2 regions of the Streptomyces sp. NPDC033136 genome follow, and region 2 is predicted to be linked to the other one. Evidence: riboswitches for the same ligand, from Rfam matches in the RefSeq annotation. Region 2 holds a riboswitch; the other holds the start of a gene.

Region 1 (11,708 bases), on a different contig from region 2:
GGCCTGGCCTTGGCCGGTCCGGGCCTGACCCACCTGAGCGGGCGGCTGCTCCAGTCGGCCCGCCCCGGCGCCCTGCGGCTCCTGGCCGGCCGCATCCTCATGGCGGAGGCCACCCGCATCGGCCGTCCTCTGGGCGTCGTCTGCGCGGTCATGGCCGCCGCGTGGGCCATGACGCTCCTGCACGCCCCGGACGGGCTGTCGCTCGGTCCGCTCACCGTCCTCGGCGTGCTCCTGGTGACCGGCTGCACCGTGGCGACGCTCCTCACGGCCGCGGTCGAGGCCCGGCAGGCCCGCGCCGACACCACCGCCGCGCTGATGCGCCTCGGCGCCCCCGCGACGGTGCTGCGCAGCGCCGCCGCCCTCCGCGCGGGCGCGCTGCTCGCCCTGTTCGGCCCGCTCACGCTGACGGTCGCGGAACTGGCGGCGCTGCCGCTGGCCCGCTGAGCCCGCCCGCCGACTCCCGCCGAAGGCCCGTACGAGAAATATCCCCGGACGGCGATGAGTTCCGTGCCGGCCCCCGGTCTTATCCCGCGTAACGACAGTGACCTGACCCGATGGGAGAGACCTCCATGTACCAGCAGATGATCTTCGTGAACCTGTGCGTCAGCGACCTCGGCGCCTCAAAGAAGTTCTTCACGGAGCTGGGCTTCACGATCAACGAGCAGTTCAGTGACGACACGACCGCCTCGGTCGTGATCAGCGACGCCATCGTGGTGATGGTGCACACCAAGGAGAAGTACTCCCAGTTCACGAAGAAGAAGATCGCGGACCCGACGAAGACCAGCGAGGTGCTGATCGCACTGAGCGCCGAGAGCCGCGAGAAGGTCGACGAGCTGGTCGAGAAGGCGGTCGCGGCGGGCGGTTCCGTCTCCGGCGAGACCCAGGACCACGGCTTCATGTACGGCCGCGCCTTCGACGACGTCGACGGCCACACCTTCGAGGTCGTGTGGATGGACCCGGCGGCCGTCGAGGGCTGAGACGCGCTGTGCCAGCATGGGCGGGTGCAGACGATGCCCGCCCACGCGGCCCACCATGACGACCGTGAGATAGAGACCCTCGAGGAGTTCGACGCGACCGTCTCGGCGCGCGGCACGCTCGCCGGACACCGTGTCCAGGCCGTCGATCTGACGGACCGCACGCGCGAGTTGCTCACCACGGACACGTCGGGCGCGGTCTTCCTCGGCTGCGCGATGCGCGAGGACGCGGCCGCGAAGATCCGCGGCGACGGCGCCCTGGTCTTCCCGCCGGTCCCGGACCTGCCGTTCGACCCGTACCGCGGCCTGCTCTACTCGCCCGACGAGTTGTTCGCGTCCCTGGCCGACGGCTACGAGGCCACGCCCGACGCCCTCGCCTACGCCTGGTTCCAGCGCACCAAGGCGGACCGGGACATCTACGCGTCCCTGCTGCGCGCGGTCCACGACGACTCCGTCTCGGACGCGCTCGACGAACTCCTGTCCGGTGCCCGGGTGGTGGGCGTGATGGGCGGCCACGCGATGGCCCGCGGCACGGAGGAGTACGCGGGCGCCGCACGCCTCGGCCGGGAACTGACCCGGGCCGGTTTCACGGTCGCCACCGGCGGTGGCCCCGGCGCGATGGAGGCGGCCAACTTCGGCGCGTACGCCGCCCCGTTCGGTGACGAGATGCTCACCGAGGCGCTGGAACTGCTCGGCAGAACACCGCGCTTCACCCCGTCGATCACGCCATGGGCGGCAGCCGCCTTCGAGATACGCGCCCGCTGGCCCCGGGGCGGGCGTTCCGTCGGCATCCCGACCTGGTTCTACGGCCACGAGCCGCCGAACGCGTTCGCCTCCCACATCGCCAAGTACTTCGCCAACGCCACCCGCGAGGACGGCCTGCTGGCCCGGTCGGGCGCGGGTGTGGTGTTCCTGCCGGGCGCCGCCGGGACGCTGCAGGAGATCTTCGACAACGCGACGCCGAACTACTACGAGTCGCGCGGCGAGCCGACGCCCATGGTGCTCGTGAACCGCGCGCACTGGACGGAGCGGCTGCCTGCCTGGCCCCTGCTCCGTTCACTCGCCGAGGGGCGTTCCATGGAGGCGCGCATCGCGCTGGTGGAGCGGATCGAGGAGGCGCCGGAGGCGTTGAAACGTCTCGGCGGTTAATAAGCTGGCAAAGCAAGTGCTTGCATCCTGCATATGCGTTGACACTACTTATGCCGCACTTATAGACCTGTGAGTCTCCTGGTAGTGCTGATGTCCCGTCAACACTGCCTCAGCCCCCCGCATTTACGCATCCCGTAAAGGACAAACGTGGCAGTTCTGTCCGTATCACCCCGTACGGCCTCGCGTCGTACCGTCGCACGTTCCGTGCGGATCCTCGGTGTCGTCTCCGCCTCGGCCGCGCTCGCGCTCGGCGCCGCGGGCAACGCGCTCGCCTGCAACATCAACGAGTTCTCCGCCGAGGCGAAGTGCGATGGTGACAAGGGCGTCATCACCGTCACCGACGTGGACCCGGCCGGCGTCCCGGCCACGGTCACCGTGTACCTGGAGAACAACGGCGCCGACGTGAAGAAGGTCGGTGAGCAGGTGGTCAGGGGCTCGCGCGAGGGCACCACCATCACCTTCGCCGAGGACTGGAAGCCGAACGCCGAGTACCGCATCCACGTCAAGGCCATTCCGTACGTCGACGAGGACATCAAGCCGAACCTCGTCACCCCGGCCACGGCCTGCAAGAAGGAGGAGGAGAAGCCCCCGGCTTCGACTCCGCCGGCCACGCCGACCCCGTCGGCCTCCCCGTCCAAGCCCGCCGAGGAGACCGAGACCCCGGCTCCGACGCCGTCGGAGAGCCAGAGCACCTCGCCGGCGGCCAACGCGCCCGCTCCGGCCGGTGACTCCAACCTCGCCGAGACCGGAGCCAACTCGAGCACCGGCATCATCGCCGGCGTCGCGGCTGCCCTGGTCGTCGTCGGGGGCGGCGCGGTGTTCTTCGGCATGCGCCGCCGCGGGGCCAAGGCCGACAGCTGACGAGTCCGCACCCCGCGATGTGGCCCGCCCCTGATCCGGGGGCGGGCCACGTCCCGTCTCACCCGAACGTCGCCCGCCGCAGCCAGAACTCCAGCAGCTCCCGGTCACCGAGCACTTCCAGCTCCCCGGCGTCCAGGGGCAGCCGGCGGTAGAACGCGAGCAGCACGGAGGTGAGGGGTCCGCGCAGGGCGACGGTGGCCTTCTCGTGGCCACGGCGCCAGGTGACACCGTCCTCGGTGAGTTCGACGAGCCACTCGGCATTCAGGCCGGGACCGGTGTCGGTGGCGTGCAGATGGATGCTGCGGGCCGGGCCGCGCAGTTCGCTCACCGTGTCGTCCGGGTCCGTCCGCTGTACGTACGCCACGATCTGGAGCCACTCGTCGATCGCGTCGGCGGCCACCTCGGGCGCGACCTCGTACGGCAGTCCCGCGGCGAGGGTGGCGTCCGCGCGGTGCACGGTGATCTCGTGCGTCACCCGGCGGGCCCAGAACCCGGAGTCGGGGATCCCCGCCCAGCTCCACACCTTCGTGTCCGGCCCCGCCTCCCGCAGCGCTGCGACGACCTGCTCGCCGCTCTCCGCGAGCCACGCGTCCAGTGCGGCGGCGTCACCCCGGGCCCCGGGTCCGGCGAAGTCCGGCACCCGCTCCTCGGGCACCTCCTTCTGGGCCCGGGTCCGCACGATGAACTCCACCCAGCGCAGGGCACCGCCCAGGTGCCGGACCAGATCCTCCAGCGACCAGTCCGGGCAGGTCGGCACGGTGGCGGACAGATCGGCACCGGACGTCACCACGGTTCTCAACTGAGCGACCTGGTGGAAGATTTCGTCGCAGTAGCGGTCATGTTCGAGCAGCGTCATGCCCCGCACCTTAGGCGGCGGACGATCAGTCGAGCACCACGATTTCGGCCGCGTCGAACTCCACACCGACCTCGTCCCCGACCTCCGGCGCCGCCCGCAGCGCGCAGGCCGCCTCCAGGCGCGGTGCGTCCGGAGGCTGAAGACGGACGGCGACGTGGGTGCCCTTGAAGGTGCGGGCGGTCACCGTGCAGCGCAGGCCCGTCCCGGCGGGCACCAGGAGCACGCCGGCGGGCCGGACCAGCAGGGTGTGCGTGCCCTGCGGGGCTCCTTCCGGCACCGGCACCTTGCCCCACGGCGTGTCCGCGGCCTCCGCCCCGACCGTCGCCTCGACAACGTTCTCGAAGCCGAGGAAGCGGGCCACGAACGCATCGGCGGGCCGCTGCCACACCTCAAGGGGCGTACCGGACTGGGCGATCCGCCCGTCCCGCATCACCACGACCCGGTCGGCCAGCGCGAAGGCCTCCCCCTGGTCGTGCGTCACGGCGAGTACGGTCGTGCCCAACCGGGCGAACAGTTCCCTCAGTTCGACGACCAGCCGCTCCCGCAGCGACCGGTCCAGCTGACCCAGCGGCTCGTCCAGCATCAGCAGCCGGGGGCTCGGTGCCAGGGCCCGGGCGAGCGCCACCCGCTGCTGCTCCCCGCCGGACAGCGCCGCGACGGCCCGGCGCTGCGCACCGGGCAGGCCCACGAGGTCCAGCAACTCCCGGACGCGCTCGGCCTGTTGACGCTTGGTTGCGCCACGCGTCCGCAGCCCGAAGGCGACATTGCCGCCCACGTCCCGCTGCGGGAACAGCTGGTGGTCCTGGAACATCAGCCCGACGCCCCTCTGGTGCGCGGGCACGCCCGCCTGGTCGCGTCCGTCGAGCGCCACCCGCCCGGAGTCGAGCGGCTGCAGCCCGGCCACCGCCCGCAACAGGGTCGACTTGCCGCTGCCGCTCGGCCCGAGCACGCACACGATCTGGTGCTCGGCGACCTCCAGATCGACGGCGTCCAGCACGGCCCGCCCGCCGAAACGGACCGTCGCACCCTCCAGGGCCAGCAGCATCAGAACTCCCCCGTCCGGTCCGTGCGGAGCCTCTCCAGCACCAGCAGGGCCACGGCGCACACCACCATCAGAATCGTCGACAGGGCCATCGCCTGCCCGTAGTTGAGATCCCCGGGCCGCCCCAGCAGCCGTGCCACGGCCACCGGCAGCGTGGGGTTGTCGGGTCGCGCGATGAACACCGTCGCCCCGAACTCACCGAGCGACACCGCGAAGGCGAACCCGGCCGCGATCAGCAGCGCCCGCCGCACCAACGGCAGGTCCACCTCCCGCCACACCCGCCAGGGCGAGGCTCCCAGCACCGAGGCCGCCTCCCGCAGCCGCACGTCCACCGCCCGCAGCACGGGCAGCATGGTCCGCACGACGAACGGCACCCCGACCAGCGCCTGCGCGAGCGGCACCAGGATCCACGAGGACCGCAGATCCAGCGGCGGCTCGTCCAGCGCGATCAGAAACCCGAAGCCGACGGTCACCGCGGACACCCCGAGCGGCAGCATCAGCAGCGCATCGAAGCCGCGCACGAACCGCCCGACGTCCCGGCGGGTGAGCGCGGCAGCGGCGAGACCGCCGATCACCACGGCGATGGCCGTGGCGGCGACCGCGTACGACAGGGAGTTGCCGATCGCCTCGATCGGCGGGACCAGGAACACTCCCCCGTCGTCGCTGGTCAGCGCCCGGTAGTAGCCGAAGCCCGGTGCGTCCAGCGACCGCTGCACCAGCACGGCCAGCGGCAGCACGAGCAGCACGACGACGGTGACGAGCACCCCGCCCAGCAGCGCCCACTGCCCCGCACCGCGCGGCCGGCGCGCGGTCACGGACGCGTCCACCAGCCGCAGCGCGGTCTCCCGCCGCCGCACGGTCCAGGCGTGCAGCGCGAGGACCGCCCCCACCGCGACGAACTGAATCAGCGTCAGCACGGCCGCCGTGGACAGGTCGAAGATCTCGGACGTCTGCCGGTAGATCTCCACCTCCAGGGTCGAGAAGGTGGGGCCGCCGAGGATCTGGACGACACCGAAGGAGGTGAAGGTGAACAGGAAGACCATGAGCGCGGCGGCGGACACGGCAGGTCCGAGGGCCGGCAGGGTCACCTGCCGCCAGGCCTTCAGAGGGGACGCGCCGAGCATCCGCGCGGCCTCCTCCTGCCGGGGGTCGAGCTGGGCCCACAGCCCGCCGACGGTCCTTACGACCACCGCGTAGTTGAAGAAGACGTGCGCGAGCAGGATCGCCCACACGGTGGTGTCCAGCCGTACGCCCCACAGCTCGTCGAGCAGCCCACCGCGCCCGACCAGCGCCAGGAACGCCGTGCCGACGACGACCGTCGGCAGCACGAACGGCACGGTCACCACCGCCCGCAGCACCTGCCTGCCCGGGAAGTCGAAGCGCGCGAAGACGTACGCGCCGGGGAGCGCGACCAGCAGCGTGAGCGCGGTGGAGACGAGCGCCTGCCAGGTGGTGAACCACAGGACGTGGCGGATGCCGGACTGGGCCAGCACCTCCCCGATCCGCCCGAGGTGCCAGGCCCCGTCGGCCTTGAGACCGCGCGCGACGATCGCGGTGACGGGGTAGGCGAAGAAGACCGCGAAGAACGCGACGGGCACGGCCAGCAGACCGAACCGCGCCGCCGCGCCCCGCTTCCGGACACCTACTTCAGTACGAGTGAGGTCCACGACTTGACCCACTGGTCACGGTGGTCGGCGATCTTCGCCGGGTCCATGGTCTCCGGGTCCTCGGCCTGCGGCCCGTACTTCGTGAACTCCGGAGGCAGTTGGGCGCCCTCGCGCACCGGGTGGACGAACATGTTGAGCGGCACGTCCTCCTGGAACTCCTTGCTGAGCAGGAAGTCGAGGAACGCCTTGCCGCCCTCGGTGTTCCTCGCGTTGCTGAGCAGCCCTGCGTACTCGACCTGCCGGAAGCAGGTGCCCTCGGCGACGCCGGTCGGGGCCGTGCTCGGCTTCGGGTCGGCGTAGATCACCTCGGCGGGCGGCGAGGAGGCGTACGACACGACGAGCGGCCGGTCGCCCTTGGCCTTCCTGCCGCTGCTTGAGCCGGAGAACTCCTGGTTGTAGGCCTGCTCCCAGCCGTCGACGACCTTCACGCCGTTGGCCTTGAGCTTCATCCAGTAGCCCTCCCATCCGGCGTCGCCGTACTTCGCGACGGTGCCGAGCAGGAAGCCGAGGCCGGGAGAGGAGGTGGAGGCGTTCTCGGTGACGAGCAGGTTCTTGTACGCGGGCTTGACGAGATCGTCGAAGCTCCGCGGCGGGTCGAGCTTGCGGTCGGCGAAGTACTTCTTGTCGTAGTTGACGCAGACGTCGCCGGTGTCGACGGGTGTGACCCGGTGCTTGTCCTGGTCGACGCGGTACTCCGGCAGGATCGTGTCGGAGCCCTTCGCCTCGTACGGCTGGAACAGGCCGTTGTCGAGGGCGCGGGACAGCAGCGTGTTGTCGACGCCGAAGAAGACGTCGCCCTGCGGGTTGTCCTTGGTCAGGATGGCCTTGTTCACGGCCTGCCCGGCGTCGCCGTCCTTGAGGACCTCGACCTGGTAACCGGACTGCTTCTCGAAGGCCGCGATGACGTCCTCGGACGCGGCCCACGAGTCGTGGCTGACGAGGGTCACGGTCGTTGAGTCGCCGGACCCCTGACCGCCGCCGGACGAGCCGCACGCGGCGAGTGTGCCGGCCAGGCCGAGCCCGACGGCCACCGCCGTCAGCCGCTTGATGTTGTTGCTCACTGGATTCCTCCTGGGGGTGACCAGGAGAAGACGCGGCCCCGCCCGGGACTTGTCGGGGGTCCCGGGCAGGGCGCAACAGCTCGAGTGATGACCGATCTCCCTACCCAGAATGACCTGGGCCAGGTTCGGAGGGTCTGCGGCCCTGTGCCGCACTCTCAGCGCTGTGGCGCTCCCCTGTCGGAATATGCAGGTGTCGAAGAGTCGAACATGAAGATGTGCTTACGGCCGCCACACTACCGTTCGGTGGCCGCGAGCTGACCACACGCCCCGTCGATCTCCTGACCACGGGTGTCCCGGACGGTCACCGGCACACCGTGCGCGGCGATGGCCGCCACGAACGCCTTCTCGTCCTCGGGCCGCGAGGCGGTCCACTTGGAGCCGGGCGTCGGGTTCAGCGGGATCAGGTTGACGTGCACGGGCCGGCCCTTGAGCATCCGGCCCAGCCGGTCACCACGCCACGCCTGGTCGTTGATGTCGCGGATCAGCGCGTACTCGATGGACAGCCGACGCCCGGACTTGGCGCTGTACTCGAAGCCGGCGTCCAGCACCTCCCGGACCTTCCACCGCGTGTTCACGGGCACGAGGGTGTCGCGCAGCTCGTCGTCGGGGGCGTGCAGCGAGATGGCGAGGCGGCATTTGAAGCCCTCGTCGGCGAACCGGTGGATGGCCGGGACGAGCCCGACCGTCGAGACGGTGATACCGCGCTGCGAGAGTCCGACACCGTCGGGCTCGGGGTCGGTGAGCCGCCGGATGGCGCCGGTGACCCGGTTGTAGTTCGCGAGCGGCTCGCCCATGCCCATGAACACGATGTTGCTGAGCCGCGCCGGACCGCCCGGGACCTCCCCGTCCCTGAGGGCCCGCATCCCGTCCACGATCTGGTGGACGATCTCGGCGGTGGACAGGTTCCGGTCCAGCCCCGCCTGCCCGGTCGCGCAGAACGGGCAGTTCATCCCGCAGCCGGCCTGCGAGCTGATGCACATGGTGACCCGGTCCGGGTAGCGCATCAGCACGGACTCGACGAGCGTCCCGTCGAACAGCCGCCACAGCGTCTTGCGCGTGGTGCCCTGGTCGGTCGACAGATGCCGCACGACGGTCATCAGCTCGGGCAGCAGCGCCTCCCGCAGCCGGCCGCGGGAGGCGGACGGGATGTCGGTCCACTGCTCCGGATCATGCGCGTACCGCGCGAAGTAGTGCTGCGAGAGCTGCTTGGCACGGAACGGCTTCTCCCCGACCGCGGCAACGGCCTCCTTGCGCTCGGCAGGAGTGAGGTCGGCGAGATGCCGCGGCGGCTTCTTGGCTCCGCGCGGGGCGACGAATGTGAGTTCTCCGGGTGCAGGCATAACCCGTCCAGTGTGGCAGATCAACTCCGGCGGCCCAGGCCAGAGCCGGGTGGGGGCGGTCACCCGTGGGTGGCGGGTCGTCGCCGGTCGGCCTCGCACGGCCCGGGGACGGCCCGGGAGCGCGTGCTCCGGGGGTGGGATGATCGCTCCGGAGGGGTGCGAGTGGACATGCTCGAGCTCATGGAGTGGCTCGCCGAGCGCGGGGTCACGACCGTCTTCAAGGCCGACGGTGACCGCATGGCCGAGCGGAGGAAGGCATGGATGGTCATCGTCAGCGGTGGGCCGCTCGGCGAGGACTCGTTCTTCCGTGCTGACCTGGCGACGGCAGACGCATGCCTTGACTCGTTGCTCGCTCACCTGGAGGACAAGGGTCTGTCGCCGTTCGCGTGATCAGGGTCTGCCCTGCAGCCGTTGAAGGGCCCTAGCCGCCCGTGTGTTCCAGCCGGTCCTTGAGGAGCTGCTCGTTGCGCGGGAGTTCCTTGCGGACCTGGGGGCGCACGACGAGCGGGACGAGGACCTTGCCCATGCCGTGGCCCTCGAAGTCGATGTCGATCGTGACGTGGGAGCGACGCCCCTCGTCGAACGGCTCGACCTCGCCGTGCACCGTGGCCCGGACGGGACCGTCGACGCCGCGCATCGCCCAGCTGTGCGGCGGGTCGTACTCGGTGACCTCCATGGTCATCGGCATCACCCGGCGGCTGCCGACGTGGCGGGTGACCCTGACGCGGGTGCCGACGCGGACGGGGCCCTCGTCGAGACGCTCCGCGGACACGGCGCTCAGCTGCCACTCCGGCAGGCGGGAGGTGTCCATGACGTAGTCGTAGACGTCCTCGGGGCGGCGGTCCACATCGATGGTCTGTCGGATGGTGGTCATGACGGCCTCCTTCGGGAGGTACCTCTGCATCGTCCCACTTCCCGCCCCGCGTCGCCGCTCGGTACGAGACGCCGCTCGATACGCCAGTGAGCTCCCGCCCGGCCGGACGAGAGCTCACTGACGATGACTGGCCCGGCTCAGCCGGACCCGACGAAGAGCACGAGCAGCAGCCACACCACCGGAGCCGTGGGCAGCAGCGAGTCCAGGCGGTCCATGATGCCGCCGTGACCGGGCAGCAGCGTGCCCATGTCCTTGATGCCGAGGTCCCGCTTGATCATGGACTCGCCGAGGTCACCGAGCGTGGCGCTGACCGCGACCGCGAGACCGAGCACCAGACCCTGCCACCAGGCACCGTCGTCGATGAGGAACTGCATGCACAGCGCCCCCACGACCATGGCGAAGGCGATCGCGCCGGCGAGGCCCTCGCGGGTCTTGCCGGGGCTGATGCGCGGCGCGAGCTTGTGCCGGCCGAACCGCCAGCCGACGGCGTAGGCACCCGTGTCGCTGACGACCGTGAGCAGCAGGAAGGTGAGCACCCGCTGCGGCCCGTCGTCCGCGGTCAGCATCATCGCGACGAACGTCGCGAGGAACGGCACGTAGAACGTCGCGAAGACGCCCGCGGTGACGTCCCTGAGGTAGTTCTCGGGCGGTTCCGTCATGCGCCAGACGAGCACGGCCAGCGCGGTGAGCGCCATGGCGACCCAGGCACCCTCGGCGCCCCGGACGTACCCGGCGACGACCATCGCGGCACCGCCGAGCGCGAGCGGCACGAGCGGCGCCCGGATGCCCCTGCGCTCCTCCAGCCGCTTGGTCAGCTCCCACAGGCCCACCACGACGGCGACCGCGACGACACCGACGAAGACGGCCTTGACGACGAACAGCGACGCGACGATCACCGCGCCGAGCCCGACGCCGACCCCTATCGCGGCGCTCAGGTCGCGCCCCGCGCTCTTCTTCTGCGGCTTGGGGGCCGGCTGCGAGGCGTCGGGCATGGGCTCCGGATTCGTGTCGTTTCGGACCGGGGGGCCGCTCAGCCGAGCGGCCCCCCGGTCGCCATCCTGGTTTCCGCCGAAGTCGGGCATGTCGGGCACGACGGGCATGGGGCGAGTCTGAGGCGCTTCATACGCATCGTATGCGGGGCCCGCCGGAGCGGCCCCCGGGACGTGCCCCTGGCCGGGGCTCCGGACGGGGCCGTGGCCCTGCCCTTGGTCGGTGGGCCCCCAGTACCCGGCCTGTGGCGGCGCCCCCCAGGAAGAGTCGTTCATCAGACCTCGAGCAGTTCCGCTTCCTTGTGCTTCAGGAGCTCGTCCACCTGCGCGACGTACTTCGACGTCGTGTCGTCGAGCTCCTTCTCCGCACGGCGGCCCTCGTCCTCGCCGACCTCGCCGTCCTTGATCAGCTTGTCGATGGCATCCTTGGCCTTGCGGCGCACGGAGCGGATGGAGACCTTGGCGTCCTCACCCTTGCTCTTGGCGACCTTGATGTACTCGCGGCGGCGCTCCTCGGTCAGCTCGGGGAACACCACCCGGATGATGTTGCCGTCGTTGCTCGGGTTGACGCCCAGGTCGGAGTCGCGGATGGCCTGCTCGATGTTGCGCAGGGCGCTCTTGTCGAACGGGGTCACCACGGCCATGCGCGGCTCGGGCACCGAGAACGAGGCCAGCTGGTTGATCGGGGTCGGCGCGCCGTAGTAGTCGGCCACGATCTTGTTGAACATCGCCGGGTGCGCACGGCCGGTGCGGATCGCGGCGAAGTCCTCCTTGGCGACCACGACGGCCTTCTCCATCTTCTCCTCGGCCTCGAGGAGGGTCTCTTCGATCACCACTTGCTCCTGCGTGTCTTGAGTAGGCCCGGCTGCGGTTCCATGTGGGGCGGCGGCCGGCT
Region 2 (11,708 bases):
CGACGGGCACGTCGGTGTCGTACCCGTGTGGGTGCGGGTACGGGTGCGCCCGAGTGTCCGTGCGGGTGCAGGTGCGACTGCGTATGGTGCTGGCGCGAAGCGCCCCCCGTTCCGTGGCGTGGCGCGGGAGCGAGCGCCCACGTCCCGCTGCGAGCGCCTCGGGCACCTTACGCCTGCCCCGGGGCGGTCACGGCAGCCCCACCCGCCCCGAACAGGCGCGGCCCGTCCCCGGGCCGTGACCCCACGGGCCACGGCCCCACACCGGGCGGTTGTTCAGGTCCGGCTCCGCTCACACGGCGCCGGACGGTTGTTCGAGCGAGGGCGGGTCAGACCGCGAGCGCCTGGGCGCGGCGCTTCACCTCCGTGCCGCGGTTCTCGCTGAGCGCCTGCGCCGGGGTGCCGGGCAGGCTGGGGTCGGGGGTGAAAAGCCACTCCAGCATCTCTTCGTCCGTGAAGCCGTCGTCCCGCAGGAGCGTCAGGGTCCCGGACAGGCCCTTGACGACCTTGTCCCCGTCGATGAACGCCGCGGGGACGTGCAGCGCGCGGTTCTCACCGCGGCGTACGGCGATCAGCTGGCCCTCCTTGACCAGCTGCCGCACACGCGTCACCTCGACGCCGAGCTGTTCGGCGATGTCGGGGAGGGTGAGCCAGGCGGGGACGAGAGCATCGATCTTTGCGTCAATCTCGGTCACGGTGACAAGCCTGCCATCCACCATCGACAGTCGGAAGCCGACCCGGTCCGGCCGGGCGGGCACAGAGGCCCCGGTAACAGGCACCTAGGCCGCAGCCGCCTTCATGGGCCGGGCCGGGTCCGCCAGCAGCACCGGGTTCATCGGCGTGCCCGACTCGATCAGGCGGCGCCCCTGCGCCAGGTCCCGGGGGCGGCCCACCGCCAGCAGCGCGACCAGCCGGTCGCCCCGCAGCCAGCAGACCGTCCAGGCGGGACCGGAGGGGTCGCCGCGCCACAGGGTCGCGTCCGCGGCGGCGTGGTGCCCGGCGTACTGCACGAACCGCCCGAACTGCTCGGACCAGAAGTAGGGCACCGGGTCGTACACCGCCGGGGTCTCCCCCGAGGCCCGGCCGACGACGTTCACGGCGACCGTGCGCGGCCCCTGCAGGGCGTTGTCCCAGTGGTGGACCAGCAGGCGCTCGCCGTAGCGCCCGGAGGGGAAGGACGCGCAGTCGCCGACCGCGTACACATCCGGCGCCGACGTGCGCAGGTGCTTGTCGGCGACGATCTCGCCGTAGGTGCCCAGCTCGATCCCGCAGCCGGCCAGCCAGGCCGTCGCGGGGCGGGCGCCGATGCCGACGACGACCGCGTCGGCGGGCAGCCGCGAGCCGTCGTCGAGGAGCACCGCGCCGGGCTCGACGCGCGCCACGCGCGCGTTCGTCCGCAGGACCGCGCCCGCGTCGGCGTACCAGCCGGTCATCGGTGCGGCGACCTCGGCGGGCAGCGCCCCGGCCAGCGGCCGCTCGGCGGCCTCCACGACGGTCACCGCGCAGCCCGCCTCGCGGGCGGCCGTGGCGAACTCCGCGCCGATCCAGCCCGCGCCGACGACCACGATGTCGTGCCGGCCGGCCAGCACCGGCCGCAGCCGCTCGGCGTCGTCCAGGGTGCGCAGCAGATGCACCCCGGGTACGCCCTCCGCGCCGGGCAGCCGGACCGGTTCGGCACCGGTCGCGACGACCAGGACGTCGTAGGGCACGGGTCCGTCCTCTGTGTCCAGCTCATGGTCGGCGGGGCGCAGGCCCAGCACTTCGCAGCCGAGGCGCAGTTCGATGCCGAGGGCCTCGAAGTCGACGTCGAAGGCGGAGCCCTCGGCCTTGCCGAGCAGCACGGCCTTGGACAAGGGGGGCCGGTCGTAGGGCTGGTGGGGCTCGGCGCCGATCAGGATCACCGTGCCGGTGAAGCCCTGCTCCCGCAGGGCGACCGCGGTCTGCACACCGGCCATGCCCGCGCCCGCCACGACCACGCGCCGCGGCGCGGACGAGCCTGTTTCCTGCGTCTGCTCGCTCACCTGATCACCATAGACACCTGACGTTCTGTCAGTCACTGCTCCCGCGTCATGACCTGCTCCACAGCACTCGTCCCGCCGCCCGGGCCCGTCTGTCCGGGTACCCGCGATCGGCCCGTGTACGACGTCGCCGCCCGGGTGCCGGACCCGGGCCCCGGTGGAGGCTCTCTTACCGCCCTCCGCCGCCTCGGGCTAGGGTGGCCGACGTAAAGCACTCGCGGGAGCCCGGACGCACCGGGCTGAGAGGGAGGCTGGCGGCCTCCGACCGTACGAACCTGATCCGGGTCATGCCGGCGAAGGGAGGGGCTGGACGCCCATGTCGCCTACGTCCACCGCATCGGATACGTCCGCCACATCAGACGTCCTCGTCGTCGGGGGCGGGATCATCGGCCTGGTCACGGCTTGGCGGGCCGCGCAGCGCGGGTTCGCCACGGCCCTCGTGGACCCGGAGCCGGGCGGCGGAGCCGCGCAGGTCGCGGCCGGCATGCTGGCCGCCGTCACCGAGCTGCACTACGGCGAGCAGACCCTGCTCGGCCTGAACCTGGCCTCCGCCCGGCGCTACCCGGACTTCGCGTCCGAACTCACCGAGCTGACCGGCCACGACCTCGGTTACCGCCGCTGCGGCACCCTCGCCGTGGCCCTGGACGCCGACGACCGGGCCCACCTGCGCGAACTGCACGCCCTGCAGCAGCAGTCGGGCCTGGAGTCGCAGTGGCTGTCGGGGCGCGAGTGCCGGCGCCTGGAGCCGATGCTCGCGCCGGGCGTGCGCGGCGGGCTGCGGGTCGACGGCGACCACCAGATCGACCCCCGTCGGCTGGCCGGGGCGTTGGTGGCCGCGTGCGAGCGGGCCGGCGTGGTCGTCCACCGGGCCTGGGCGGAGCGGCTGACCGTCGTACGGGACCGGGCCGCGGGCGTCGTCCTGGCCGACGGGAGCGAGCTGGGTGCCGGGCAGGTGGTGCTCGCCGGGGGCAGCCTCAGCGGGCGGCTCTCGGGGGTGCCGGAGGACGTGCTGCCTCCCGTGCGGCCGGTGAAGGGGCAGGTCGTACGGCTGACCATGCCGCAGCGGCACGGGCCGTTCCTCAGCCGGACCGTGCGCGCGGTCGTACGCGGCAGCCATGTCTACCTGGTGCCGCGCGAGAGCGGCGAGCTGGTCGTCGGGGCGACCAGCGAGGAGCTGGGCTGGGACACGACCGTGACCGCGGGCGGTGTGTACGAGCTGCTGCGCGACGCGCACGAGCTGGTGCCGGGCATCACCGAGCTGCCGCTCACCGAGACCCGGGCCGGGCTGCGCCCCGGCTCCCCCGACAACGCGCCGCTGCTCGGCCCGACCGGGCTGGAGGGGCTGCTGCTGGCCACCGGACACTACCGCAACGGCGTGCTGCTCACGCCGGTGACCGGCGACGCCCTGGCGCACGCCCTGGCGACGGGTGAACTCCCCGAGGAGGCCGGCCCCTTCACCCCCAAGCGCTTCAGCACCGTCACCGCACTCACGGAGCAGCCCGCATGAACATCTCCGTCAACGGGGAGCCCCGGGACGTCCGGCCCGGCACTGCTCTCGGCACCGTCGTGGAGTCGCTGACCGCGTCGCCCTCGGGAGTGGCCGCCGCCCTCAACGAAACCGTCGTCCCGCGCACACAGTGGCCGTCCACGCCCCTCTCCGAGGGAGACCGCGTGGAGGTCCTCACCGCAGTCCAGGGAGGCTGACCATGGCCGACGATCCGTTTGTCCTCGGTGGTACGTCCTTCACGTCCCGCCTGATCATGGGTACGGGCGGGGCGCCCAGTCTCGACGTGCTGGAGCGGTCGCTGGTCGCGTCCGGGACGGAGCTGACGACGGTCGCGATGCGCCGCGTGAACGCCTCGGTGCACGGCTCGGTGCTGTCCGTCCTCGACAAGCTCGGCATCAGGGTGCTGCCCAACACGGCGGGCTGCTTCACCGCCTCGGAGGCCGTCCTCACGGCCCGCCTCGCGCGCGAGGCCCTCGGCACGGACCTGATCAAACTGGAGGTCATCGCCGACGAGCGCACGCTGCTGCCGGATCCGATCGAGCTGCTGGACGCGGCCGAGACACTGGTCGACGACGGGTTCACGGTGCTGCCGTACACCAACGACGACCCCGTGCTGGCGCGGAAGCTGGAGGACGTGGGCTGCGCGGCGATCATGCCGCTCGGCTCGCCGATCGGTTCCGGGCTGGGCATCCGCAACCCGCACAACTTCCAGCTGATCGTGGAGCACGCGCGCGTGCCGGTGATCCTGGACGCGGGCGCCGGGACCGCGTCGGACGCGGCGCTGGCGATGGAGCTGGGGTGTGCGGGTGTGATGCTCGCCTCGGCGGTGACGCGGGCGCAGGAGCCGGTGCTGATGGCCGACGCGATGCGGCATGCCGTGGAGGCGGGGCGGCTGGCGTACCGGGCGGGGCGGATCCCGCGGCGGCACTTCGCTCAGGCGTCGTCGCCGGCCGAGGGCATGGCCGCGCTGGATCCGGAGCGGCCCGCGTTCCGGTAGGCGGGCCGGGCACACGTCACAGGTCGGCTGCAGTCCCGCCCCGAAACCGACGGGGGGCCGGGGCTGTCGGTGGCGGCTCGTACACTCGCCTGCGTGGACACGACCCTTCAGGACCCCTTGGTCGGGCAGGTGCTCGACGGCCGGTATCGCGTAGACGCGCGGATCGCGGTCGGCGGGATGGCCACGGTCTACCGGGCCGTGGACACCCGGCTCGACCGGGTCCTCGCCCTCAAGGTGATGCACCCCTCGCTCGCGGTCGACGGCTCGTTCGTCGAGCGGTTCATCCGGGAGGCGAAGTCGGTGGCCCGGCTGGCGCACCCGAACGTGGTGCAGGTCTTCGACCAGGGCACCGACGGCTCGTACGTCTACCTCGCCATGGAGTACGTCGCCGGCTGCACTCTGCGCGACGTGCTGCGCGAGCGCGGGGCGCTGCAGCCGCGCGCCGCCCTGGACATCCTGGAGCCGGTGCTGGCCGCACTGGGCGCCGCCCACCGTGCCGGGTTCGTGCACCGCGACATGAAGCCGGAGAACGTCCTGATAGGGGACGACGGCCGGGTCAAGGTCGCCGACTTCGGGCTCGTCCGGGCCGTGGACACGGTGACGAACACCACCGGCACCGTCCTCGGCACCGTCTCGTACCTCGCCCCCGAGCAGATAGAGAACGGCACCACCGCCCCCCGCGTCGACGTGTACGCCTGCGGCGTGATGCTGTACGAGATGCTGACCGGCGACAAGCCGCACGACGGGGACTCCCCCGCCGTGATCCTCTACAAGCACCTGCACGAGGACGTGCCGCCGCCCTCGGCCGCCGTGCCGGGCCTGGCGTACGAGCTGGACGAGATGGTGGCCTCGGCGACCGCCCGCACTCCGGAGATCCGCCCGCACGACGCGGTGGCGCTGCTCGCGCGGGTCCGCGACGGACGCGGCCGGCTCAGCGAGGACCAGCTGGACGCGGTGCCGCCGCAGGCGCTCACGGCGGACCACGACAACGCCGACGACCGGACGAGCGTGATCCCGCGGGCGCTGACGGTGCCGCGGCCGCTGCCCGTCGACGAGGACGCCGAGCCGGCGGTGCACCGCACCAGCCGGCTGCGGACGCCGCCTCCGCCACCACCCCGGGGACGCCTGCCGCGGCGTGGCGTCCTCTCGATCGTCACCGCCCTGCTGCTGGTCCTCGGGGTCGGCGCGGGCGTCTGGTACATCAACTCCGGCCAGTTCACCAAGGTCCCGGCGCTGCTGTCGAAGACCGAAGCGCAGGCCCGGCAGCAACTGGAGGACGCCGGGCTCGAGGTCGGCAAGGTCAGCCACGACTACAGCGACACCGTCGAGCGCGGCACGATCATCGGTACCCAGCCCGAGCCGGGCAGCCGTATCCGTGTCAACGACTCCGTGTCGTTCACCGTCTCCGACGGCCCGGAGACGGTGAAGGTGCCGGATGTGGCGGCGTACCGACTGGCCCGGGCCAAGGAGCGGCTGAGGTCGGACGGCCTGGAGCCCGGCATGGTCACGCAGGAGTTCAGCGAGGACATGGACAAGGGTTACGTGATCAGCACGAAGCCCGCCGCCGGCACCGAGCGACGGGCAGGCTCGGCGATCGCTCTCGTCGTCAGCAAGGGCGCCCCGGTCGACGTCCCCGACGTCACCGGTGAGAGCGAGGACGACGCCTGGGAGGAGCTGCAGGAGGCCGGCCTGAGCATGAAGATCTCGCCCCGGCAGGTCACCTCGGACGAGTTCGACAAGGGCCAGGTCGCGGCGCAGTCCCCGAAGGCCGACACGCAGGTCGCCGAGGGCGCCACCGTGACGCTGACCGTGTCCAAGGGCCCCGAGATGATCGAGGTCCCGGACGTGGTCGGCGACAGCGTGGACGACGCGAGGAAGGCGCTGGAGGCCGCCGGGTTCCAGGTCAAGGAGGACCGCGGCCTGCTCGGCCTGTTCGGCGACACGGTCAAGGGCCAGTCGGTCGAGGGCGGCGAGACCGCGCCCAAGGGCTCGACGATCACCATCAAGATCAGGTGACGGACGCGGGCAGGGAGCCCGGACGGGACGGGGCCGGGCGCATGACACCCTGAACGGGTGAACAATCAGCTGTCCGGCCCTCCCCGCAATCCCGTGGGCGGCCATGTCCCCGTGGCCGGTGGACTCCACTCCGTCGGCCTGGCGTACGCCCGTGACCTCAAGGCGGAGACCGTGCAGGTCTTCGTCGCCAATCCGCGCGGCTGGGCCACCCCGGCCGGCAACCCGAAGCAGGACGAGGCGTTCCGCGCCGCGTGCGAGGCGGAGTCGATCCCGGCGTACGTGCACGCCCCCTACCTGATCAACTTCGGCTCGCACACCGAGGCCACCGTGGAGCGGTCGGTGGAATCGCTGCGGCACTCGCTGCGCCGGGGCCGGGCGATCGGGGCGCGGGGCGTGGTCGTGCACACGGGCAGCGCGACCGGCGGCCAGGAGCGGCCCGTGGCGCTGCGGCAGGTACGGGAGCACCTGCTGCCGCTGCTCGACGAGCTGACCCGTGACGACGACCCGTTCCTGCTGCTGGAGTCGACCGCCGGACAGGGCGCCTCGCTGTGCTCGCGGACCTGGGACTTCGGCCCGTACTTCGAGGCCCTGGACGCCCATCCGAAGCTGGGCGTGTGCCTGGACACCTGCCACATCTTCGCCGCCGGGCACGACCTGACGGGCCCCGACGGCATGCACCGGACACTGGACCTGCTGGTGGACACGGTCGGCGAGGGCCGGCTGAAGCTGATCCACGCCAACGACTCCAAGGACGTGGTGGGCGCCCACAAGGACCGGCACGAGAACATCGGCGTCGGCCACATCGGCGAGGACCCGTTCCGGGCCCTGATGACCCACCCCGCGACCGAGGGCGTGCCGCTGGTCATCGAGACGCCGGGCGGAAAGCAGGGGCACGCGGCGGACGTGGAGCGGCTGAAGAAGCTGCGCGACGACTGAGGGCTCAGAGACCGGGGCCGTCCTCGGGGCCCTCCTGGTACGAGTAGCGCTGCTCCTGCCAGGGGTCGCCGATGTTGTGGTAGCCGCGTTCCTCCCAGAAGCCGCGCCGGTCGGCGGTCATGTACTCCACGCCGCGCACCCACTTGGGGCCCTTCCAGGCGTACAGGTGGGGCACGATCAGGCGCAGCGGGAAGCCGTGCTCGGCGGTGAGCAGTTCGCCGTCCTTGTGGGTGGCGAAGAGGGCCTGCTCGGAGGCGAAGTCGGACAGCCGGAGATTGGAGCTGAATCCGTACTCGGCCCACACCATCACATGGGTGACGTCGTCCGCGGGCGGGGCGAGGTCGAGGAGCGTGCGGGCGGGAATGCCACCCCACTCGGCGCCCAGCATGCTGAACTTCGTGACGCAGTGCAGATCGGCCACGACGGTGGTGTGGGGCAGGGCCGTGAACTCCTCGTGGGACCAGCAGTGCTTGCCGCCGCCGGCGGTGGCTCCGAAGACCCGGAACTCCCAGCGCTCGGGCCGGAACTTGGGGACGGGCCCGTAGTGCGTGACCGGCCAGCCGCGTTGCACCCGTTGCCCCGGGGGCAGCCCGGGCTGCGTCACTCCTGCTGAGTCGCGCCCTTCTCCCGATGCGTTCTCCAGCGGCTGACCCATGACTCCATCCTGACAGACCCCGGGTGATGCCCCGGACCCGGGCGACACCAAAACGGAACAAACAGAACTAAGCATGCCCTTACTTACTAAGTGAAGACTTACTGGACGATCTTCTTCACCAGTGGAATCATGCGGCGCAACCTGCCAGTTCCCCCGCGTGGAAGGAGCCTCTGCTATGCAGGGCGACCCCGAGGTCCTCGAATTCCTCAACGAACAGTTGACCGGCGAGCTGACGGCGATCAACCAGTACTGGCTGCACTACCGGATCCAGGACAACAAGGGCTGGACGAAGCTCGCCAAGTACACGCGTGAAGAATCCATCGATGAGATGAAGCACGCGGACAAGATCACCGAACGCATTCTCATGCTGGACGGCCTGCCCAACTACCAGCGGCTCTTCCACGTACGGGTCGGCCAGACGGTAACCGAGATGTTCCAGGCCGACCGGCAGGTCGAAGTGGAGGCGATCGACCGCCTCAAGCGCGGTATCGAGGTGATGCGCAGCAAGGGCGACATCACGTCCGCGAACCTCTTCGAGTCGATCCTCGAGGACGAGGAGCACCACATCGACTACCTGGACACGCAACTGGAGCTGATCGACAAGATCGGCGAGGCGCTGTACATCGCGCAGCAGATCGAGCAGCCGAGCTAGGGCCTTTTGCGAAGGTGGGGTCTGCCGCGCGGCCGCCCTTCGGGCGACGACGACACAACAGGCCCCTAGGCGGCGTCCTCGAGTTCCGTGAGCGTCGGCCGGCCCTGGTCGGCCAGCTCACGGCGCGGGCAGGCCCCCCTGCCCAGAATCGCCTGGATACGGCGCACGCAGGACCCGCAGTCCGTGCCCGCCTTGCAGGCGGAGGCAATCTGGCGGGGAGTACAGGCGCCGCTGTCCGCGTGCTGCTTGACCTGCTTCTCGGTGATTCCGAAGCAACTGCAGACGTACACGCGGTCCACCTCCCGCCGGGTTCGTTCCTGGATGCCGTCCCCGTTGATCGGTGAGGCTAACCTAACCTTACCCGCCGGGTGGGAGTCGCAAAAGACGAGAGGGGCGCGGATCGTATGTGATCCGCGCCCCAGTCGATGCCCGGTAACAGGCGGACCCGTTACTGGTCCCTGTACATCTCGGCCACCAGGAACGCCAGGTCGAGCGACTGGCTGCGGTTGAGCCGCGGGTCGCAGGCCGTCTCGTAGCGCTGGTGCAGATCGTCGACGAAGATCTCGTCGCCGCCGCCCACGCACTCGGTGACGTCGTCGCCGGTCAGCTCCACGTGGATGCCGCCCGGGTGGGTGCCGAGCTCCTTGTGGACCTCGAAGAAGCCCTTGACCTCGTCGAGCACGTCGTCGAAGCGGCGGGTCTTGTGCCCGGAGGCCGCCTCGAAGGTGTTGCCGTGCATCGGGTCGGTCACCCAGGCCACGGTGGCACCGGAGGCGGTGACCTTCTCGACCAGCTCGGGGAGCTTGTCGCGGACCTTGTCGGCGCCCATGCGGACGATGAACGTCAGCCGGCCCGGCTCCCGCTCCGGGTCGAGGCGCTCGATGTACTGCAGCGCGTCCTCGGCCGTGGTCGTCGGGCCCAGCTTGATGCCGATGGGGTTGCGGATCCTCGACGCGAACTCGATGTGCGCGTGGTCCAGCTGCCGGGTGCGCTCGCCGATCCACACCATGTGCGCGGAGACGTCGTACAGCTGCCCGGTGCGCGAGTCCACCCGGGTCAGGGCGGACTCGTAGTCGAGCAGCAGCGCCTCGTGCGAGGCGTAGAACTCGACCGTCTTGAACTCCTCCGGGTCGGTCCCGCAGGCGTGCATGAAGTTCAGCGCGTTGTCGATCTCGCGGGCCAGCTGCTCGTAGCGCTGCCCCGAGGGGGACGACTTCACGAAGTCCTGGTTCCAGGCGTGCACCTGGCGCAGGTCGGCGTAGCCGCCGGTGGTGAAGGCGCGCACCAGGTTCAGCGTGGAGGCCGAGGCGTGGTACATCCGCTTCAGCCGCTCGGGGTCCGGGATCCGGGCCGCTTCGGTGAAGTCGAAGCCGTTGACGGAATCGCCGCGGTAGGTCGGCAGCGTCACGCCGTCGCGGGTCTCGGTCGGCTTGGAGCGCGGCTTGGAGTACTGGCCGGCGATGCGGCCGACCTTCACGACCGGCACGGAGGCGGCGTACGTGAGGACGGCGCCCATCTGGAGCAGGGTCTTCAGCTTGTTGCGGATGTGGTCCGCGGACACCGCGTCGAAGGCCTCGGCACAGTCGCCGCCTTGGAGAAGGAACGCCTCTCCCTTGGCGACGGCCGCCATCCGGGCGCGCAGCTGGTCGCACTCGCCCGCGAAGACGAGCGGCGGATACGACTCGAGGTCCGCAACAACTGCGCGCAGAGCCTCGGTGTCGGGGTACTCGGGCTGCTGCGCCGCGGGCAGGTCTCGCCAGGTGTTGCCAGCGGTGGCGCTGGTCTTAGCGTTCACGGTCACGACCTCAACACTACGGGGTCGTGTCGGACGTCCCGACCCATGCCCAGCAATTGAGACACCGCGTGCACGCCTAGGACGTGCGGTAAGGTGCCTGGCATGTTCGCGCACTCGACCCAGACCTGGTGGTGGACCGCTCATCCGGCGGCCCGCTGACTGCGCGTACTCAAGACTTCGCGAAGGCCGCCCGAGGGGCGGCCTTCGGTGTTTCCCGGGGTCGCTCCTCTCCACACCGCATCCCAACGGACCCCAGCGGATCCCAACGGACCCCAACGGATCCTCGGAGAAGGAGCACGGACCCATGAACCTGCTCGGCTTGCCGGACGACCCCCGCCCGTTCGCCCTGCTGCGCCGCCGCACCCCGGGCCACGACCACGATCTGGTCGAGGTCCTCATCGGCCCGGTCGCCACGTACGACCGCCTCGCCGACCTCCCCGGCGAGAGTCTCGCGCTCGTGCCCTTCCGGCAGATCCGCGAGCGCGGCTTCGACGTCCGCGACGACGGCACGCCCCTGCTGGCGCTGACGCCCGAGGAGTCGTACACCGTCCCGCTGGCCGAGGCACTGGAGCAGCTGCCGGCGCACGACGTGCGCGTCGAGGACGGCGGCTTCGACGTCGCCGACGAGGAGTACGCGGAGATCGTCGGACGCGTGCTGCGGGAGGAGATCGGCCGGGGCGAGGGCGCGAACTTCGTGATCCGGCGGACGTACGAGGGCGAGATCCCCGGGTTCGGGCGAGCCGACGCGCTCGCGCTGTTCCGGCGGCTGCTGGAGGGCGAGCGGGGCGCGTACTGGACGTTCGTCGTGCACACCGGAGATCGGCAAGGGCCCGAAGGGCCTTCCTCGGAAGGGCGGGGGCGGGAGACGGGCGGGCGGACGCTGGTCGGGGCGAGCCCGGAGGCGCACGTCCGGATGTCCGGCGGCACGGTCGTCATGAACCCGATCAGCGGCACCTACCGCTACCCCGCCGAGGGGCCCACCCCCGAGCACCTGCTGGACTTCCTCGCCGACGGCAAGGAGATCGAGGAGCTGTCGATGGTCGTCGACGAGGAGCTCAAGATGATGTGCACCGTCGGCGACATGGGCGGGGTCGTGGTCGGGCCGCGGCTGAAGGAGATGGCGCACCTCGCGCAC

What was found. Region 2 has a riboswitch for thiamine pyrophosphate ahead of thiO (glycine oxidase ThiO). Riboswitches for the same ligand answer to the same signal wherever they lie in the genome.
Region 1: it holds a riboswitch for thiamine pyrophosphate, as region 2 does, so the genes downstream of both, ACZ5TL_RS18870 (thiamine ABC transporter substrate-binding protein) here and thiO (glycine oxidase ThiO) in region 2, are expected to answer to the same signal.

Annotation. Positions count from the first base shown of each region.
Region 1 is NZ_JBVIPD010000009.1:93,947-105,654, forward strand. It holds gene ACZ5TL_RS18835 (hypothetical protein) at 1-444, shown strand, start outside; gene ACZ5TL_RS18840 (VOC family protein) at 570-977, shown strand; gene ACZ5TL_RS18845 (LOG family protein) at 1,002-2,123, shown strand; gene ACZ5TL_RS18850 (LAETG motif-containing sortase-dependent surface protein) at 2,328-2,984, shown strand; gene ACZ5TL_RS18855 (maleylpyruvate isomerase family mycothiol-dependent enzyme) at 3,043-3,840, opposite strand; gene ACZ5TL_RS18860 (ABC transporter ATP-binding protein) at 3,866-4,885, opposite strand; gene ACZ5TL_RS18865 (ABC transporter permease) at 4,885-6,549, opposite strand; gene ACZ5TL_RS18870 (thiamine ABC transporter substrate-binding protein) at 6,525-7,610, opposite strand; TPP riboswitch at 7,690-7,796, opposite strand; gene rlmN (dual-specificity RNA methyltransferase RlmN) at 7,844-8,950, opposite strand; gene ACZ5TL_RS18880 (hypothetical protein) at 9,119-9,340, shown strand; gene ACZ5TL_RS18885 (SRPBCC family protein) at 9,372-9,824, opposite strand; gene ACZ5TL_RS18890 (phosphatidate cytidylyltransferase) at 9,962-11,089, opposite strand; gene frr (ribosome recycling factor) at 11,089-11,646, opposite strand.
Region 2 is NZ_JBVIPD010000005.1:94,666-106,373, reverse strand. It holds gene ACZ5TL_RS11100 (Rv2175c family DNA-binding protein) at 327-692, opposite strand; gene ACZ5TL_RS11095 (NAD(P)/FAD-dependent oxidoreductase) at 777-2,018, opposite strand; TPP riboswitch at 2,223-2,334, shown strand; gene thiO (glycine oxidase ThiO) at 2,332-3,522, shown strand; gene thiS (sulfur carrier protein ThiS) at 3,519-3,719, shown strand; gene ACZ5TL_RS11080 (thiazole synthase) at 3,722-4,519, shown strand; gene pknB (Stk1 family PASTA domain-containing Ser/Thr kinase) at 4,613-6,535, shown strand; gene ACZ5TL_RS11070 (deoxyribonuclease IV) at 6,593-7,471, shown strand; gene ACZ5TL_RS11065 (sulfite oxidase-like oxidoreductase) at 7,476-8,126, opposite strand; gene bfr (bacterioferritin) at 8,302-8,778, shown strand; gene ACZ5TL_RS11055 ((2Fe-2S)-binding protein) at 8,844-9,068, opposite strand; gene ACZ5TL_RS11050 (class II 3-deoxy-7-phosphoheptulonate synthase) at 9,227-10,579, opposite strand; gene ACZ5TL_RS11045 (trp operon leader peptide) at 10,676-10,732, shown strand; gene ACZ5TL_RS11040 (anthranilate synthase family protein) at 10,878-11,708, shown strand, end outside.